One region of the Nocardia grenadensis genome, then DNA from elsewhere that is predicted to be linked to it. Evidence: riboswitches for the same ligand, from Rfam matches in the RefSeq annotation. Region 1 holds a riboswitch; each other region holds the start of a gene.
The links. A riboswitch is a leader RNA that binds a small molecule or an ion and turns the genes downstream of it on or off. The one in region 1 is predicted to bind S-adenosylmethionine.
Positions count from the first base shown of each region.

Region 2: another riboswitch for S-adenosylmethionine. It lies ahead of metX (homoserine O-acetyltransferase MetX); the one in region 1 lies ahead of ACQPYS_RS14010 (aminotransferase class V-fold PLP-dependent enzyme).
Region 3: another riboswitch for S-adenosylmethionine. It lies ahead of ACQPYS_RS27775 (rhodanese-like domain-containing protein); the one in region 1 lies ahead of ACQPYS_RS14010 (aminotransferase class V-fold PLP-dependent enzyme).

Region 1 covers NZ_CP192054.1:3,067,265-3,073,603, reverse strand. Annotated here, with positions in the region: gene ACQPYS_RS14020 (polysaccharide deacetylase family protein) at 1-90, shown strand, start outside; gene ACQPYS_RS14015 (GNAT family N-acetyltransferase) at 71-1,267, opposite strand; gene ACQPYS_RS14010 (aminotransferase class V-fold PLP-dependent enzyme) at 1,367-2,680, opposite strand; SAM riboswitch class IV at 2,726-2,839, opposite strand; gene ACQPYS_RS14005 (aldo/keto reductase) at 3,248-4,279, opposite strand; gene ACQPYS_RS14000 (SDR family oxidoreductase) at 4,449-4,697, opposite strand; gene ACQPYS_RS13995 (NADPH-dependent oxidoreductase) at 4,947-5,771, opposite strand; gene ACQPYS_RS13990 (carboxymuconolactone decarboxylase family protein) at 5,859-6,339, opposite strand, start outside.
Region 2 covers NZ_CP192054.1:919,015-925,353, forward strand. Annotated here, with positions in the region: gene ACQPYS_RS04000 (DUF4349 domain-containing protein) at 1-216, shown strand, start outside; gene ACQPYS_RS04005 (DUF167 domain-containing protein) at 220-450, shown strand; gene ACQPYS_RS04010 (tRNA (cytidine(34)-2'-O)-methyltransferase) at 467-931, opposite strand; gene cycA (D-serine/D-alanine/glycine transporter) at 1,194-2,675, shown strand; gene ACQPYS_RS04020 (DUF3017 domain-containing protein) at 2,874-3,119, shown strand; gene metX (homoserine O-acetyltransferase MetX) at 3,139-4,284, opposite strand; SAM riboswitch class IV at 4,536-4,646, opposite strand; gene ACQPYS_RS04030 (NADP-dependent isocitrate dehydrogenase) at 4,922-6,139, shown strand; gene ACQPYS_RS04035 (acyl-CoA dehydrogenase family protein) at 6,320-6,339, shown strand, end outside.
Region 3 covers NZ_CP192054.1:6,067,199-6,073,537, reverse strand. Annotated here, with positions in the region: gene fgd (glucose-6-phosphate dehydrogenase (coenzyme-F420)) at 168-1,178, opposite strand; gene ACQPYS_RS27785 (HAD-IIA family hydrolase) at 1,471-2,250, shown strand; gene ACQPYS_RS27780 (O-succinylhomoserine sulfhydrylase) at 2,595-3,809, opposite strand; gene ACQPYS_RS27775 (rhodanese-like domain-containing protein) at 3,806-4,222, opposite strand; SAM riboswitch class IV at 4,240-4,352, opposite strand; gene ACQPYS_RS27770 (Rv0361 family membrane protein) at 4,417-4,887, opposite strand; gene ACQPYS_RS27765 (FAD-dependent oxidoreductase) at 5,116-6,339, shown strand, end outside.

The DNA of each region.
Region 1 (6,339 bases):
CCCGGCGTATGGGTTACCACCAGTGACGAGATCGCCGCGCACTACGCGGCCGGCCGGAGCGAGGAGGCGGTCAGAAGTACGTCCCGCTGAACGGGTGCTCGTCTACCTCGAACAGCGCGTCCGCGGTCGCCGCGGCGCCGGGCCGGTGCTCGGTGACGCGGCCCGCGAACACCAGGTGGCGCCAACGGGTGCCACCGAGGTAGGCGGCCGCCAACGCCGCGACGTCGGTACCGAGGTCCGCGGGCTCGTCCACCCGGGTGACCCCGCCGTCCCCGATCCGGTAGTTGCCGGTGTTGGCGGGCAGGATCGGATCGGTGACCGCGACGACCAGCGGCCGGCCGGGCCGATAGGTTCGCCGGGCCAGCGCGGCCGGGACATCGACCAGCCGCAACCAGGTCTCGTCGCGGATATCGGTGACCCGGACCGCCCGCTCATCGATCAGCAGGTGCCGCAGCGGAGTGTCGGGCGAGATCGCGGACAGCACGACCGCGTCGACGATATCGGCGCCGAGCAGGTGACGGACGAGACCGGTGAAGGCGGCGGGAGTCGTCGCGACGAGATCGTCGACCACCACCGTCCGTCGTGGACCGCGCGTCCATTCCGCGGACTCGGCGGCGCGATAGCGTACGAACCCGTCCTCCGCACCGGGTTCGCCGTGCACGGCGACATGGCCCCGGGCCCGTAACAGCTCCTGTAACCGCCACCAGTACGAGGGGCGATCGATCGCCGCGGTCCACGTCACCTCCGCGGTCGCGTAGATCTTGGCGGGTATCTCCCAGCTGTCCGGGGGTGCGAGCAGCCGGACCGGTCCCGCGGTGGGTACGGTCTCGCGGAAGCGGGCCCGGTGCACATCGATCTCGCAGCGCGCCGACGAGCCGGCGACGCCGTATCCGAACCGTTCGTAGATACCCCCCTGGGTCGCGCGCAGTGAAGCGACGACCTCCCCGCGGGCGGCGATCTCGGTGAGCTGGCGGCGCAGCAATGCGGTCGCGATCCCCTGCCGCGCGTGTGTGGACAGGACACCGACGTGCGTCACCGCGGCGTGCGGCAGGCGTGCCCCGCCCGGCGCCACCAGCCAGCTGGTGTAGGAATTCGCCGTCCCGACCAGTTCACCGCCGACCCGGGCGCCGAGGGTGCGTCCGGGTTCGGTCAGCGCGTCGGCGGCTTCCGCCGAGATCGGCGGAATGCCGACCATCGCGGTACGGAACACCTGCTGCGCGGCGTGCACATCTGCCGGGTCGGTCATCGTGTCGATGTCGACGGTCATCTCGGCTCACTCCGGTCGGTTCGGGATCGATGCGGGAATCCGGCGAAACCGCAGGACATCATTGGGTACCTATCTCTTCTTGACACGGCACCCGGCGGGTCACGCCGTGCACGGGGCGGCCGCGGTATCCGGGCCCGCGGTCAGGCCGGGACGGGTCTCCGGGACCGGATCCCAGCGGCCGTTCGAGCAGACATAATCCCACTGCGGCCCGGCCGTGACCAAAGTCCGTACGGCGTCGAGCAGCCGATCCACATCATCGGCGCCGGTGCCGAGCCCGATACTGGCGCGCAGTGCGGCATCGAGCCCGAACCGAGCCAGCAGCGGGTGGGCGCAGAAGCGGCCGTCACGCACGCCGATCGCGTGTTCGGCGGACAGATAGGCCGCGACCCGGCCCGGTTCGAAACCGTCCACGGTGAAGGCGACGATGCCCACAGAGTCGGTGCTGTCGCCGAAGATCCGGAGGCATCGGACACCGGCGATTTCCGTCAGTCCGGTGCGCAACCGGTCGGTGAGCACCCGTTCGTGCGCCGCGGCCGGACCGGCGAGTTCAGTGAGCGCCTCGCAGGCGGCCGCCAGCGCCGCGGCGCCCAGCACATTGGGTGAACCGGCCTCGTGCCGATGCGGCACCGCCGCCCAGGCCGCGGTATCCGGGGTGACCTCGGTGACCGCGCCACCGCCGGCCAGATACGGCGGCGCGGCGTCGAGCCAGTCGCGGCGCCCGGCCAGCACCCCGGCACCGTACGGTGCGTACAGTTTGTGCCCGGAGAACACCACATAGTCGATGTCGGTGGCGCACAGATCGATACGCCGATGTGGCGCCAACTGGGCCGCGTCCACCAGGATCCGCGCACCGTGGCGATGGGCGAGCGCGGCCAGCTCCGTCAGCGGCAGCACCTCACCGGTGACATTGGACGCGCCCGTGATCGCGAGCAGAGCCGCCGGTTTCGCGCCGAGTTCGGCGGCGAGACGGTCGACGGTCTCGGCGAGGGTGCCGGCGGCCGGCACCACCCGGCGGCCGCGCCCGGCCCAGGGCAGGAAGTTGGCGTGGTGTTCGATATCGAGAACCACGGTATCGCCGGGTACGCAGGCGGCGAGCAGGTTGAGCGCGTCGGTGGTGTTCCGGGTGAACACCACCTCCTGGTCGGCGGCGCAGCGCAGGAAGTGGCGGACCGTTTCGCGGGCCGCCTCGTAGCAGCGGGTGGAGATACGCGAGGCATATCCCGCGCCGCGGTGCACACTCGCGTAGTACGGCAGCAGATCGCCCACCCGTGCGGTGACCTGCGCGAGGGCCGGGGCGCTGGCCGCGTAGTCGAAGTTTGTGTAGGTACGGGTACCGCCCTGGACCAGCGGCACCCGCAGGTCGTCGCCGGAGACGCGGGCGGGAGCACAGGTGAGGTCGAGAACAGCGGTCATCACGCAATCCCTTCGATGGAGGGACTCCGGGCTTCGATTCGGCGGAGTCCGCGCTTGCCGTGCTCGGTCGAGCAGCGGCCAGGTCGTCACCCGGGGCACCCCACCGCGGAGGAGGGTTGCCGGCCAGCAAGCCGGGGCTTCACGCTGGCACTCATGACCTGGTGCGAGGTTGGCATACGGCCACCGGCTTGTCAACTCGACCACGATCCATCCGTTCCACCCGCGCCGGCTCGGCGTACACACCGCCCGGAAACCCACCTGTCCTTCGCGGTCCGCGCATCCGCTGTGCTCCAGCTGTTCTCGAATCGGGATACCGCTCGCTTCGGCACTTCGGATCATCGTGATCGGGTCCGTGGCCCGGAAACCTCTACACCGCCCCGGCACCGTCGGCGGCGCGGGCACCACGTGGCTGATGGGTGCTGCGAGGACGTCGCGAAATCGCTGCGCCGTTACAGGATCTCGGCATCACCCCACTTCGTGCTGTCCGATACCCCGTACCTGCTCGAGATCCGGCGCCGGGGCGCCCGGCTCCTGCCGTTGCTCCGCGACCGAGCAGGGCGCACCGGATCAAAGATCCAACCCGGTTCCGTGGATGCCGTGCTCGTCGATGAGGGCGAGCTCGTCATCGGTGAGTTCCGGGAACTCGAGCGCCGCGAGATTGTGGTCGAGCTGGGCCGTGCTGCTCGCCCCGATCAGCGCCGAGGTGACCTCGGGCCGCCGCAGCACCCACTGCAGCGCGAGCTGGGCCAGCGACTTCCCGCGGGCCGCGGCGATCTTGTTCAGTTCGGCGGTGCGGCGACGATAGGTCTCGTCGATGGCATCCGGCGACAGGAAGGTGCTGTCGACCGCACGGGCATCCTCAGGGATACGCTCGAGGTACTTGTCGGTCAGCAACCCCTGTGCCAGCGGCGAATAGACGATGGCGCCGAACCCGTCGCGCCGCGCGGTGTCCAGCAGCCCGTTCTGTTCGGGGCGGCGGTCGTAGATCGAATACCGGGCCTGATGGATGAGCAGGGGTACACCGGCGGCCCGGAGCAGTTCGGCGGCCTCGTGGGCGCGGTCGGGCAGATAGTTGGAGATTCCGATATACAGCGCTTTGCCCTGCTGTACGGCGCCGACCAGCGCACCCACCGTTTCCTCCAGCGGAGTCCCGAGGTCGGGGCTGTGGTGGTAGAAGATATCGACGTAATCGGTGCCGAGATCACGCAGGCTGTGCTCGAGCGAGGTGAGCAGCGATTTGCGGGAGCCGCCCTTCAGATACGGGCTCGGCCCGATCGGATTCCCGGCCTTGGTCGACAGGATGAGCTCGTCCCGGTAAGGCGCGAGATCCTTGGCGAGCACCCGGCCGAAGTTCTTCTGCGCGGCCCGATGCGGCGGACCGTAGCGATCGGCATTGTCGAAATGGGTGATACCCAGGTCGAAGGCGTGCAGAATGATCTCACGCTGGGTCGCGAAGGGGTAGTCGGTACCGAACTTCTGCCACAGTCCGAACGAGAACGCGGGCAGGTCGAGGCCGGAGTTGCCGCTGCGGCGGTACGGGACTTTCTCGTAACGCTGCTCGGCGGCGGTATAGGTCAGGTCGTAGGGGGCATAGCTCATTCGGTCAGTTGATCACCCACGCGGCACCGGGCGCGACGGGTCGGCTCAGCCTGATCGAAATCGGGCGCCGGAACACCGGCCCCGGTCCACCGGCGGCTCGTCATTGTTGTACGACCGGAAACCCCGGACGCACCTCCCTCGATCCGGTCGGCGCGCCTCGCCGGCAAGTTCAGGCGACCCCGCCGTTGACGTAGAGCACCTGCCTGTTCACCCACCGGGCCGGTCCGGCGAGGAAAGCCACCGTTTCCGCGATATCGGCCGGTTCGCCGAGTCGTTCCAGCGGAGACATCCGGGCGATCCGGTCGACGGTGTCCGCGTCCTCGCCGTCGAGGAACAGCGGCGTCGCGGTCGGACCCGGGGCGACCACGTTCACGGTCACATCGCGACCCCGCAACTCCCGCGCCAGAATGAGTGTCATCGCCTCGACCGCGCCCTTGGTGGCCGCTTAGGCAGCATAGCCCGGCTGCTGGAGCCGGAGCACCGCGGCCGTGGACGGCGGAGACGACGTCCTCGGCCCGGCCCACGTTTCCGGCGTAGTGCACCACCACGGTCATCCCGTCGGCGGCGAGGCGCTCGGCCACGGCCCGTCCGATACCACCGGAGCCCCCGGCCACGAACCCACCGGCCCCGGATTCCGTTCGGGGAACGCCACTACCGCTGTGTGGTGTCAATACAGTGGAAACCCCTGTGCCGCCAACGATTCGCGCAGCCGGTCGCGACCCTTGAGCGCTGTCGCCGAACCCAGCCGGGCCAGTACCCGATCGATCCACGAATGCGCCAGATCCTGTTCGGCGTAGAACTGTGCGATGCGCTGCTGGTAGTCGTCGATATCGGCGAGCCGGGCGGGCGTGTAAGTCTCCTCGTGCAGCACCGCGGCCTGCGGTAGGCGCGGTTTGACCCGGGCGTTCTCGGCCGGATCGGGCCGGCCCACCACCAGGCCGACCACCGCGAACACCCCGGACGGCAGGTCAAGTTCCGCGGCTACCTGCTCCGGATTGTTGCGGATCGCGCCGATGTAGACGGTGCCCAGCCCCAGCGATTCCGCCGCGACCAGCGCGTTCTGTGCGGCCAGCGCCGCATCCAGGAACGCGACATAACTGGATTCCAGGTAGTCTGCGCCATCCAGTGGCGCACCGCGCTCGGCGGCCAGATCGCGCAGCCTGGCGAGGTCGGCGGTCCACACCAGCAGCAACGGGGCCTGCCGGATCTGTTCCTGGTCCCCGGCGAGCGCGGCAAGGCGGGCTTTGCGCTGCGGGTCGCGGACCGCGACCACACTCCACACCTGGAGATTGGAGGAGGTGGGGGCGGACTGGGCGGCCGAGATCAGCAGCTCCAGCACGCCGTCCGGCAGCGGGTCGGGCAGATAGCGGCGTACCGATCGGTGTTCGTGCAGCACCCGCAGTACCGGATTCCACTCGGCCGGGGCCGTCGGTGCGGGATCACGGTAGCGTTGCGCCACCACCTGGTCCGGAGACGGTGCGGTCTGGGTCATGCTGCCATCGTCGCCGCCGGGGCGGGCGCGGTCAGCGGTTGGCCGCAGCTCGAGCCGAAAACCCGGCCGCACCCCCGGCATAGTCGCTCAGGCCCCGGACAGGTCCGCGGAGAGATCCCTGGCCTCGGCGCCTTCCGGCAGTTGCACCTCCTCGATCAACTCCGGTCGATCGTCGTACTCGAGCCGCAGGGCCCGGCAGATGGTCGCGTGCATGTCGTAGAGCGTGGTGATGTAGGTGAGTTCGAGGATCTCCTGATCGCTCAGCGACCCGCGCAGCATCTCGAACACCTCGTCGGGGACCCGGCCGCCGTCGTAGACGAGCCCGTCGGTATAGGCCAGCACCGCCCGCTCGAGCGGGGAGAAGACATCGCTGACCTGCCAGTGCGGAATGGCCGTGATCTTCTCCTCGGGCACCCCCAGCGAGCGCATCTGCTTGCAGTGCTGTGAGAACACGAATTGACTGCCGCGGGCGAAACCGGCCCGGCTCTGACCGAGTTCGCGCAGGGCCGGGTCCAGCGTCGCGTTGCGGTAGACGGCGAAACCCCGGACCGCGTGCCGGAACACGTCG
Region 2 (6,339 bases), 2.1 Mb from region 1:
TCGCGGCCCGCTGCCGAACCCGGGGCAGCGCCGGGCAAGACCGCGAAGGATGTGGACGAGCCCGTGAAGAGCACGGACCGGACGGCGACGGATACGGAGAAGGATGCGGGCCGCGCGGCGACCGGCGCGGACGAGACGGGGAAGGGCACGGGTCGGACGGCGACGGGAGCGGACGAGGCCGTCGATCCGGACGACCCGGAGACGGACCGGGCCTGAGGCTTGCCCACCACGGTTCGCGCGGTGCTCACCCCGAACAGCCGGAAGGGCCCGCTGGTCGAAATTCTGCCCGACGGCACGCTGCACCTGTGGGTGCGGGCGCCGGCCACCGAGAGGAAGGCGAACCGGGCCGCGGCCGAACTCGTGGCCGCGCATCTCGGCGTCCCGAAAAGCGCGGTCCGGCTCACCGGCGGGGCGACCTCCCGGCGCAAACGCTTCGAGATCGCCGATTGATCGGCGAGGGGCCGGGTCAAACCGCTCCGGGGAACCCGTGCTGCCGCCACGCCTCGTACACCGCGACCGCGGCCGCGTTGGCCAGGTTCATCGATCGCCGGCCGGGCAGCATGGGGATGCGCACCTCGGCTTCGATGTGCTCATCGGCGAGCACCTTCGCCGGTAGGCCGGTCGGTTCCGCGCCGAACAGCAATACGTCGCCGGGCCGGTAGGCGATCTCGGTGTGCGCGGTGGTGGCCCGGGTGGTGAACGCGTACACCCGCTCGGGTCGCAGCTGCTTCCACGCGGTCGCCAGATCCGGGTGCACTGTCACCGAGGCGAGGTCGTGATAGTCCAGTCCGGCCCGGCGCAGCTTCGCCTCCGACATATCGAAGCCGAGCGGTTCGATCAGATGCAACTCACTGCCCGTGCCGGCGGCGAGCCGGATGGCATTGCCCGTATTACCCGGTATGCGAGGTTCATGGAACATCAATCGGAACACAGCCGACCAGTCAATCAGGTGGGGCGGCGCCGCGGTGATCGAACCGGATGATCGAGCGGTGGCCACAAGGGTGCCGGAGAGGTCGCCGGTGCGGGCGATACCGCCCGTCGCGACGCCCTGACCACAGCCAATGCGATCACCGACGTGATGCGGGGGCCGCGCACGGCACGGATTTCGGCGGCGTACCGTAGGGCCGCCCACTCTGCGGGAATCCGCTTCCGGTGCTCGAATGGGCTGTCCGATTCATTCCGGAGGGAGAAATATGGCCGTGCTGCAGGGCCACGGTAATCCAGCCGACGACGCGAGCGGTGCGCGTGATCCGGGTGCCGGCCCGGAGAAGCTCAGCCGCCAGCTGGCGAACCGACATATCCAGCTGATCGCGATCGGCGGCGCGATCGGCACCGGCCTGTTCATGGGCTCGGGTAAGACGATCTCGCTCGCCGGCCCCTCGGTGATCCTCGTCTACATGGTCATCGGCTTCTTCCTCTTCTTCGTCATGCGGGCGATGGGGGAGCTGCTGCTGTCGAACTCCGGGTACAAGTCGTTCAGCGATTTCGCCGGTGATCTGCTCGGCCCCTGGGCGGGTTTCTTCACCGGCTGGACCTATTGGTTCTGCTGGGTGGTGACCGGAATCGCCGATGTGGTGGCCATCGCCGGCTACGTGTCCTACTGGTGGGCGGATCTGCCGCTGTGGATACCCGCGCTGGTCTGCATCGTCGTCCTGCTGGTCCTCAATCTGCCCACGGTGCGCGCATTCGGTGAGACCGAGTTCTGGTTCGCGCTGATCAAGGTGATCGCCATCGGTGCGCTGATCGTCACCGGCCTGGTAATGGTGATCACCGGATTCACCGGTGACAACGGCAGCACCGCCTCGCTGGCCAACCTGTGGAACGACGGCGGTTTCTTCCCGACCGGACCCATGGGTTTCGTGGCCGGATTCCAGATCGCGGTCTTCGCCTTCGTCGGCATCGAGCTGGTGGGCACCACCGCGGCCGAGGCCAAGGAACCCGAACGCACCCTGCCCCGCGCGATCAACTCGATCCCGGTGCGTGTCCTGCTGTTCTATGTCGGCGCGCTGATCGTGATCTGCGCGGTGACCCCGTGGCGGCAGGTCTCGGCCGATGAGAGCCCGTTCGTGGCGATGTTCGCCCTGGCCGGGCTCGGTATCGCCGCGAGCGTGGTCAACTTCGTGGTGCTGACCAGCGCCACCTCCAGCGCGAACTCGGGGATCTACTCGACCTCGCGGATGGTGTACGGCCTGGCCGGTGACGGCGACGCCCCGGCCCTGTTCGGGAAACTGACCCGGCGCAAGGTCCCGGCCAACGCGCTGCGTTTCTCGTGCGCGTTCCTGCTGATCGGGGTGGTGCTGCTCTACGCGGGACAGTCGATCGTCGAAGCGTTCACCGTGGTCACCACCATCTCATCGCTGTGCTTCATGTTCGTCTGGACGATGATCCTGGTCAGCTACCTGGTCTACCGGAAGCGGCGGCCGCATCTGCACGCCGCGTCGACGTTCAAACTGCCCGGCGGTGTGCCGGCGGTCTGGGCGGTGCTGGCCTTCTTCGTATTCCTGATCTGGGCGCTCACCCAGAAGAGCGACACCCTGCAGGCCCTGCTGGTGACGCCCATCTGGTTCATAGTGCTGGGTGCGGCCTACCTGGTGGTGCGGCGCAGCCCGCACCACGCCGCGCTGCGCGAGCGGCATCGGGAGAAGGTACTCGCCGAAAACGCCGCGCTGCGCTGAGCCGATTTCATGGCGTCGGCTCCGGCGCCGCGGGCCAGGGGCCTCGTGACCCCGGCTCTGCGGCATTCGGAACCGCTCGTGCAGACCTGATCGGCCGGATCTGGAACAATCGCCCCCGTGACCGACGCCGCGAGCCCGACCCACGACGATCCCGGCACCGGCAGCCGATGGGCCGGTTTCCTACGCTGCCATCTCCCGATGGTCGTGGTGGCGGTGGTGGTGCTGATCGCCGTGGTGCTCGTCGCACAGGATCGCTGGCGCCGTGGTGCCTTCTTCTTCGGTGGCGCGACCCTCATCGCGGCCGCGTTCCGGTTGTGCCTGCCGACCGCCCGGGTCGGCCTGCTCGCGGTCCGCGGCAAACCGTTCGACGTGGGCGCGCTGACCCTGCTCGGCGGCGCCGTGGTCTTCCTCGCCGCGACCATCAACACCCTCGGCGTGGGCTGAGCGCACCGGGCGCCGGTGCTCAGCGCCCGGCGCGGGCCAGGTTCATCGTCTGGACCAGCAGTTTGCCGATGGCCGCGGCCTCGGTGAGGAACGCATCGTGGCCGTCCCGCGAGGAGATCACCTCGAAATGCCGGCAGTCGGCCAGTCCGTCGGCCAGTTCCTGCTGGGTGTGCAGCGGGTACAGCCGGTCGGAATCGATACCGCCCACGATGCACGGCACCTCGGCAGCGGCCATCGCCGCCGCGATGCCGCCGCGGCCCCGGCCGATATCGTGCCGGTTCATCGCCTCGCTGAGCAGCACGTAGGTCGCCGGGTCGAAACGCCGGCCCAACTTCTCGGCCTGGTATTCCAGATAGCTCTGCACCGCGTACCGGCCGCCGTCCCAGGGGTCCTCGCCAGCCTGTGGACTGTTGGCGAACCGGCTGTCGAGTTCGACTTCGGTGCGGTAGGTGAGATGCGCGATCCGGCGCGCGACACCCATCCCGGCCATGGGCGCGCGGCCGGTGCCGTGATAGTCGCCGCCCTGCCAGTCCGGGTCGCTGGTGATCGCCGCGATCTGGGTGCTCTGGGTGCCGATCTGGTCGGCGGTGGCGCGCGGCCCCACCGCGAGGACCAATGCGGCGGCCAAGCGCTGCGGCGCGAGCAGCATCCATTCCAGGACGCGCATACCGCCCATCGAACCGCCGATCGCCGCGGCCAGCCGGGGCACACCGAGCAGATCGAACAATTTCAGTTCGGCCGTGACCTGGTCGCGAATGGAGATCCCCGGGAACCGCGACCCCCACGGCGCCCCGTCCGGGGCGAGCGAGGCCGGGCCGGTGCTGCCCTGGCAGCCGCCGAGAACATTCGTCGCGACGACACACCACTCGTCGGTGTCGATCGGGGCCCCCGGGCCGACCATCCCGTTCCACCATCCGGCCTGTGGGTGGTCGTCGTCGGGATCGCCGGAGACGTGCGAGTCACCGGTCAGCGCGTGCTCGATCAGGACGATGTTGTCCAGGTCCGGGGACAGTTCTCCCCAGCGTTGTACGGCCAGCCGGACCTGCGGCAGCCGGGCGCCGTTCTCGAGGGTGAGTTCGCCGATATCGATATATCCGAGGGTGCCGTCGGGCGGCGGTAACTGGGCCACCGGCCGGGCGGTGGTCGATTCGGTGCCCACCTTCACGCGAGGGCTTCCGCTGAACCGGCGAACGGTACCGATGTCCGGAGCGTATGAATCATCGCTGTGGATCCGGCCGAGAGGGTGCGGAGGCCGCCGGACGCGACCGCCGGTCGCCGGCAGGTGGCTCCGGCAGCGGTCCCACCACGAATACTGTGATCGCTCATATCGTGCTCCAGAAAATGGGGGGTTTCTCGTCGAGTCGTGAGAACGCCGCGGTCAACGCGACCAGCACCGGCACAAATCGACGACCTCCTGACGTGCGCTTGCTCCCGGCTCTCGGGAGCCAGGTCATCACCCGGAGCACCCCACCGCAGCAGGAGGGTTGCCGGCCAGCGAGCCGGGGCTTGGCGCTGGCGCTCATGACCTGCCGAATATGGTAGCCGGGTGCCGATACGGATCGAAATCGGCATATGGGTCTACCAGGTAATCTTGTGGCGTGTCTCACCCCTGTGAGATCTCACGACCGGGGCTGGCTGCACCGTGACACCGCCACAAGCAGTACGCTCGTCTTGGTTACACCAGACGTCTCGTGGACAACGCGGGATGTATACGTTGTCTGTTGAACAGCTGGGGTCCGCTCACAAGCGTGTTCGCCTGGCCGTGCAATGAGGGCACCAGTCTTAGGAGGACACGAAGATCCATGTCCAAGATCAAGGTTGAAGGCACCGTCGTTGAACTCGACGGCGACGAGATGACGCGGATCATCTGGCAGTTCATCAAGGACAAGCTGATCCATCCGTACCTCGATGTGAACCTCGAGTATTACGACCTCGGCATCGAATACCGCGACAAAACCGACGACCAGGTCACCATCGACGCCGCCAATGCCATCAAACAGCACGGTGTCGGCGTCAAATGCGCGACGATCACCCCCGACGAGGCCAGGGTCGAGGAATTCGGCCTCAAGAAGATGTGGCGGTCGCCCAACGGCACCATCCGCAACATTCTCGGCGGCACCATCTTCCGCGCGCCGATCATCATCTCCAACGTCCCGCGCCTGGTACCGGGCTGGACCAAGCCGATCATCATCGGCCGTCACGCCTTCGGCGACCAGTACCGCGCCACCGACTTCAAGGTCTTCCAGTCCGGCACCGTCACCCTCACCTTCACCCCCGAGGACGGCAGCGAGCCCATCGTGCACGAGGTCGTGCAGATGCCGGAGGACGGCGGCGTCGTGATGGGTATGTACAACTTCAAGAAGTCCATCGAGGACTTCGCGCGTGCCTCGTTCAACTACGGGCTGCAGCAGAACTACCCCGTCTACATGTCGACGAAGAACACCATCCTCAAGGCCTACGACGGCATGTTCAAGGACACCTTCGAGGCGGTCTTCGAAGCCGAGTTCAAGAGCCAGTTCGAGGCGGCCGGCCTCACCTACGAGCACCGGTTGATCGACGATATGGTCGCCTCCTCCATGAAGTGGGAGGGCGGCTACGTCTGGGCTTGCAAGAACTACGACGGCGACGTCCAGTCCGATACGGTCGCGCAGGGCTTCGGCTCGCTCGGCCTGATGACCTCGGTGCTGCTGACCCCGGACGGCCGGACCTGTGAGGCCGAGGCCGCGCACGGCACGGTCACCCGGCACTACCGCCAGCATCAGCAGGGCAAACCGACCTCGACCAATCCCATCGCGTCGATCTTCGCCTGGACCCGCGGCCTCGAGCACCGGGGCAAGCTGGACAACACCCCCGAGGTCATCGGTTTCGCCCAGACCCTCGAGGATGTGGTCATCAAGACCGTCGAGGGCGGGCAGATGACCAAGGACCTCGCGCTGCTGGTCGGCGGGGACCAGGGCTATCTCACCACCGAGGAGTTCCTGGCCGCGCTGGACGCCAACCTGGCCCGCGCGCTGAAGTAGGACACCCGGCCTGTGTCGATGCCCCTGCCCGATATGGGTGGGGGCATCGGCATAGCGAAGCAAGATTTCTCAGAACCCGACGCCGCTGCCGAGGAACTGGCAAGCTGTCAACAAGGTGGGCCATGAGCGTCCGCCCGGTGATCTACACCGTAATGCTGCTGGTGATTCCGGAGGACGACGATGTTCGAATGGTCCGATAC
Region 3 (6,339 bases), 3.0 Mb from region 1:
GGGGCGGGACGCGGGCCTCGACCCTTTCAGGGCCTCGCTGAACTCGGCACAGGGGGTGTGCGGCTGTTCGCGAAGGTCGGTCCCGGGTGGTGCGCCGACCGGGAGCGGACACCTGCTCGGGTGGCGCGACGTGCTGACCGGGACGACCCCCCCGCGTCCGCTGTCCGCTACCCCAGTTTCCGCAACCGGGGCGCCAGGTCACGCTGGAACAGGTCCAGGAAGCGTTTCTGGTCGTGACCCGGAGCGTGGAAGACCAGGTGGTTCAGGCCCGCGTCGACGTACGGCTGGATCAGTTCGACCGCCTGGTCGGGATCGCTGGCGACGATCCAGCGTTTGGCGATCTGCTCGATCGGCAGCGCGTCGGCCGCTTCCTCCATCTCGATCGGGTCGTGGATGCTGTGCTTCTGCTCGGGGGTCAGCGACAGCGGGGCCCAGAAGCGGGTGTTCTCCAGCGCGAGTTCGGGGTCGGTGTCGTAGGAGATCTTGATCTCGATCATCCGGTCGATCGTGCCGACCTCGCGGTCCACCTTCGCCGCGCCTTCGGCCACCGCCGGCATCAGTTTCTCCGTGTACAGCTCCATGCCTTTACCGGAGGTACAGATGAACCCGTCGCCGGCGCGGCCCGCGTACCGGGCCACCACCGGGCCGCCGGCGGCGATGTAGACCGGGATCCCGCCTTCGGGGACGTCATAGATGGAGGCGCCGACCGTCTTGTAGTAGGTGCCGTCGAAATCGGTGCGCGCGCCGGTCCACAGGGCACGCATCAGGTCGACCGATTCGCGCAGCCGTGCGAAGCGCTCCTTGAACTCCGGCCATTCCCCGGAGTAACCGGTGGCGATCTCGTTGAGTGCCTCACCGGTGCCCACCCCCAACATCACCCGTCCCGGATACAGGCAGCCCAGGGTCGCGAACGCCTGCGCGATCACGGCGGGGTTGTACCGGAAGGTAGGGGTGAGTACCGAGGTACCGAGCAGGATCCGCTCGGTACGCTCACCCGCCGCGGCCAGCCAGGCCAGGGAGAACGGCGCGTGGCCACCCTTGTGCCGCCACGGCTGGAAATGATCGCTGACCGTGGCGCTGTCGAGGCCGTGTTCCTCGACCAGTACCGCCAGCTCTACCAGTTCACGGGGGCCGAATTGTTCCGCCGATGCTTTGTATCCGAGCTTCAGTTCACCCATGTGCGCCCACTCCTGTCGCGTTGTGGTCTGGCCGTCTCCGGCCCGGATTCGACACTAATAGGCGCCATCGAGCCGAGCCCACCCGCAGCCCATGCGGGGCCGGAGGTGCGCCAGGGTCCGCCTCGGCCGATGCGGTGACCGCGGATCGTAGGTGGACGCGCACAGGTCCGCGGCGGTGTCGTCTCGTGTCACGTTCCTCACCCCGGGCGCGGCGCGTTCGGTCCGCGCGCCGCTGGAGCGCAGAATCGATGGTGTGAGCCCAGATGACCAGATTCTGTCCTACCTGACCGATATGGACGGGGTGCTGGTGCACGAAGACCATATGGTGCCCGGCGCCGACGAGTTCCTCGCCGAATTACGGGCCGAGGAGATTCCGTTCCTGGTACTGACGAACAATTCGATCCGCACGCCGCGCGATCTCCAGGCCCGGCTGCGCCAGACCGGACTCGAGATCCCGGAGCATTCGATCTGGACCTCGGCGCTGGCCACCGCCAGTTTCCTCGACGAGCAGCGGCCCGGCGGCACCGCCTACGTGGTGGGCGAGTCCGGACTCACGACCGCACTGCACGAGATCGGTTATGTGCTGACCGAGGTGGACCCCGATTATGTGGTGCTGGGTGAGACCCGCACCTATTCGTTCGAGGCGATCACCACGGCCATCCGGCTTGTCGAGCGGGGTGCGCGGTTCATCGCCACCAACCCCGACCCGACCGGCCCGTCCCGGGACGGCGTACTGCCCGCGACCGGTTCGGTGGCGGCCCTGATCACCCGGGCCACCGGCCGCGACCCCTACTACATCGGCAAACCTAATCCGCTGATGATGCGTTCGGCGTTGCGCCGCATCGGCGCCCACTCCCAGACCAGTGTGATGATCGGCGACCGGATGGACACCGATGTGATCTCCGGGATGGAAGCCGGTATGCGCACCATCCTGGTGACCTCCGGTATCTCGACGAAGGTGTCGGTCGAGCAATACCCCTACCGGCCGACCACCGTGCTGAGCTCGGTCGCCGACCTGGTCGGCCGGGTGCGCACCCCGTTCACCGAGGCGGCGGCGAATCCGCGGACCTGAGCGGGCGGGCGGGGCGGCGTCCGTGGACGGGGCCTGGTCGAGGGTGAGCCCTGAAGGTCGAGATGCGGGCTTGTTCGTGAAGGTGCTGTGTCTTTGGCGCCGCCTCCGGCGGCGCGGGGTCGAGGCCCCCTTGGTCCCACCGTTCAGGCCTCGGGACTCGCGCTTCGCGCATGCGCTTCGAGGCCTGAACGGTGGGACGGGCCTCGACCCTTTATGAGCCTCGCTGAACTCGGCGCCGAGCGGGTGCGGCCGATCGCAAAGGCGGTCGGGCACGAGGTGGGTGGGGCTGGAGCCCTGACCGCCGGTCAGGGTGCACCTACCGGCGATCCACTACCTCGAAGCGATCAGCTCAGTGCCTGGTCCAGGTCGCCCAGGAGATCTTCGATGTCCTCCAGGCCGATCGAGACCCGGACGACCCCGTCCGAGAGGCCGATGCTCGCGCGGCCTTCGGAACCCATGGCCCGGTGGGTGGTGGTCGCCGGATGGGTGATCAAGCTTTTCGCGTCGCCCAGGTTGTTGGAGATATCGATGATCCGCAGCTTGTTCAGCACCTCGAAGGCCCGCTTCTTCGCGAGATCCGCGGTGGCCGCGAGTTCGAAGGTCACCACGGTGCCGCCGCCGCTCATCTGCGCGGCCGCCAGCTCGTACTGCGGATGCGATTCCAGGAACGGATACCGGACCCAGCTCACGGCGGGATGCTCCTCGAGGTAGCGCGCGATCCGCAGCGCCGAATCGGTGGACCGACGGACCCGCAGCGGCATGGTTTCCAGACCCTTGAGCAGCGTCCAGGCGTTGAACGGGCTCAGGGCGGGTCCGGTGTGGCGCATGAGCGTCTTGACCGGGCCTTCGATGTACTCGGCGGTGCCGAGGATCGCGCCGCCGAGTACCCGGCCCTGTCCGTCGATGTGTTTGGTGCCCGAGTAGACCACCACGTCGGCGCCGAGTCCGAAGCCGCGCTGTAGCAGCGGGGTGGCGAACACATTGTCCAGGACCACCTGCGCGCCCGCGGCATGCGCGAGCTCGCAGACCTTGCGCACGTCGACCAGGGTCTGCATCGGGTTGGCCGGAGTCTCGAAGAACACCGCGGCGGTGGGTTCGGACAGCGCCGCTTCCCACTGGTCGAGGTCTTCGCCGTCGACGAATACCGTTTCGACACCCCAGCGGGGCAGGATCTCGTTGCACACCACGAAGCAGGAGCCGAACAGGCTGCGCGCGGCCACCAGCCGGTCGCCCGCCTTCAACAGCGCACCGAGGGCGACGAAAACGGCGGCCATACCGCTGGCGGTGGCGAAACAGGCTTCGGCGCCGTCGAGCAGGCGCATCCGTTCCTGAAAGGTGGTCACCGTCGGGTTGCCGTAGCGGGAGTACACGTAGTGCGGGTTGTCCCCGGTGAACGCGGCCTCGGCCGCTTCGGCACTGGCGTAGACGAACCCCGAGTTCAGGTACAGGGCCTCGGAGGTCTCGTCGAATCCCGAACGGCTCAGACCGCCGCGCACACCCAGTGTCGCCGGACCGACGCCTTCGGGTAACGGCCGTTCGAACGAACCGCCGCCGATCACGACTGCCGCCAGGGCAGTCCGTGGGCCCGCCAGCCGGCGCCGCCGCGATGCCCGAGTTCGTCCAGCGGACCCTCGAAACCGTCGCTGATGTTGTAGGAGGGTGCGATACCCGCGGCGGTCGCGGCGTCGGCCGCGTGCGCCGAACGCTGCCCGGAGCGACACAGGAAGAGCACGGGCGCGTCCGCGGGGCGGTCGGACAGGGCGCCGCGCAGCTGGTCCAGGAATTCGGTATTGCGGGTGCCGGTGCCGTCGACCCACTCGACCAGCAGTGTCGGCTTGGCGATAGAGCTGGTGTCGGGTACTCCGACGAATTTCCATTCGGCTTCGGTCCGCACATCCACCAGGACTGCGTCCGGATTCCCGGTCAGCAGGTCCCATGCCTGCTGCGGGCCGATATCCCCTGCGTAATTCATACGTGGCACCTCCTGCGAAACCGCACTTGCCGCATCCGATCGATGCGCGCCAGGTCGTCACCCGGAGCACCCCACCGCGGAGGAGGGTTGCCGACCAGCGAGCCGGGGCTTGGCACTGGTACTCATGACCCAATCGAAAAGATTGCCCGGCGCAGTCGGGCCGTGTCAAACGTCGGTTGACGCCTTCGGCGAGCTCAGCCGGCCGGTTGGTTGCACACCTTCCAGTCGCCGTCGGACTGGAACAGCCACCAGGTCGCGGTCCGTTCCTCGCCTTCCACACGGCTGGTCACTTCGATATTCGCGGTGTCGCCGGTGATATGGACGGGGCCGAATCTCGTGATCTCGATATCTTTCCCGGTTTCGCCGGGTTTCAGCTGTCCGGCCAGCGGGGAGCGGGCGGGCACGAACCCGGGACACACCGCTTGGCGGGGCGGTTCGGGCCCGTAGCGGTTGCTCACATCGGCGAACTCCCGGACCGCTCCCGCTATCCGGTCGGAATCTGTGACATTTTTCTCAGCGGGCGCCACCAGGCCGGCGATGAGTACACCGACCAGGACCAGGGCCGCGACCGCCGCGGCCACGACGAACGGGGTGATCGAGCGCGGTCGCTCGTCGTCGCCCGATTCGGTGGCCGGCTGCTCGTCGGCCGCTCCGGGATCGCTCATACCGACGATCATCCCTGGTCCCCGGATCGCACCGTGCCCGCACCCCGATAGAATCGCGGGTGCGGCGGGTACCGCAGCACAGCGCTACCCGCGAAGACGTGGGACGACCAACGGTGAACAGCCACCCACGGACGACGCGAAGTAGGTGCATACGAGCCGCGCGTCAAGTTAGCCTAAGCTAACAACAACGCCAGTGATTCTTTCGACCGATAAGGGTGCGCGTAACAGATGACCGAGCAGAAGGAAGCGAACCGCCCGCTTCGGATCGCGATCGTCGGAGCCGGGCCGGCCGGTATCTATGCCGCCGACGCGTTGATGAAATCCGATGCGGACGTCTCGATCGATCTGTTCGAGCGGATGCCCGCCCCGTTCGGACTGATCCGCTACGGCGTGGCCCCGGACCACCCGCGGATCAAGGGCATCGTCACCGCCCTGCACAAGGTGCTGGACAAGGAGCAGGTACGCCTGCTCGGCAATATCGATTACGGCACCGATATCACGCTGTCGGATCTGCGTCGTTTCTACGACGCGGTGATCTTCTCCACCGGCGCCAACGCCGACCGGGCGCTGCCGATTCCGGGTATCGACCTGGACGGCTCCTACGGCGCGGCCGATTTCGTGTCCTGGTACGACGGGCATCCGGACGTGCCGCGCACCTGGCCGCTGGAAGCGGAGAAGGTCGCGGTACTCGGTGTCGGCAATGTCGCCCTGGATGTGGCGCGGGTGCTGGCCAAGACCGGTGACGAACTGCTGCCGACCGAGATCCCGCCGAACGTGTACACGGGCCTGAAGAACAACAAGGCCGTCGAGGTGCACGTATTCGGCCGTCGCGGTCCGGCGCAGGCCAAGTTCACTCCGCTGGAGCTGCGCGAGCTCGACCATTCCCCGACGATCGAGGTGATCGTCGATCCGGAGGACATCGACTACGACGAGGGTTCGGAAGCCGCGCGGCGGCATTCGAAGCAGGTCGATATGGTGGCCAACACCCTCGAGCAGTGGGCCATCCGCGACCAGGGCGATCGCCCGCACAAGCTGTTCCTGCACTTCTTCGAATCGCCTTCGGAGATCCTGGGTGAGGACGGCAAGGTCGTGGGTCTGCGTACCGAACGCACCCAGCTCGACGGCACCGGCAATGTGAAGGGCACCGGCACCTTCAAGCAATGGGATGTACAGGCCGTCTACCGGGCTGTCGGTTACCTGTCGCAGAACATCTCCGAGCTGCCCTTCGACGATCAGGCCGGGGTGATCCCGAACGAGGCCGGCCGGGTCCTGGTCGACGAGAACGCCGACGGCGCCACCCGCTACCTGCCCGGCACCTATGTGACCGGCTGGATCAAGCGCGGTCCGGTCGGGCTCATCGGCCACACCAAGGGTGACGCCAATGAGACCGTCGCCTGCCTGGTGGACGACAGCACGGATTTCGTGCCGGCCGAGAGCCCGGAGCCCGAGGCC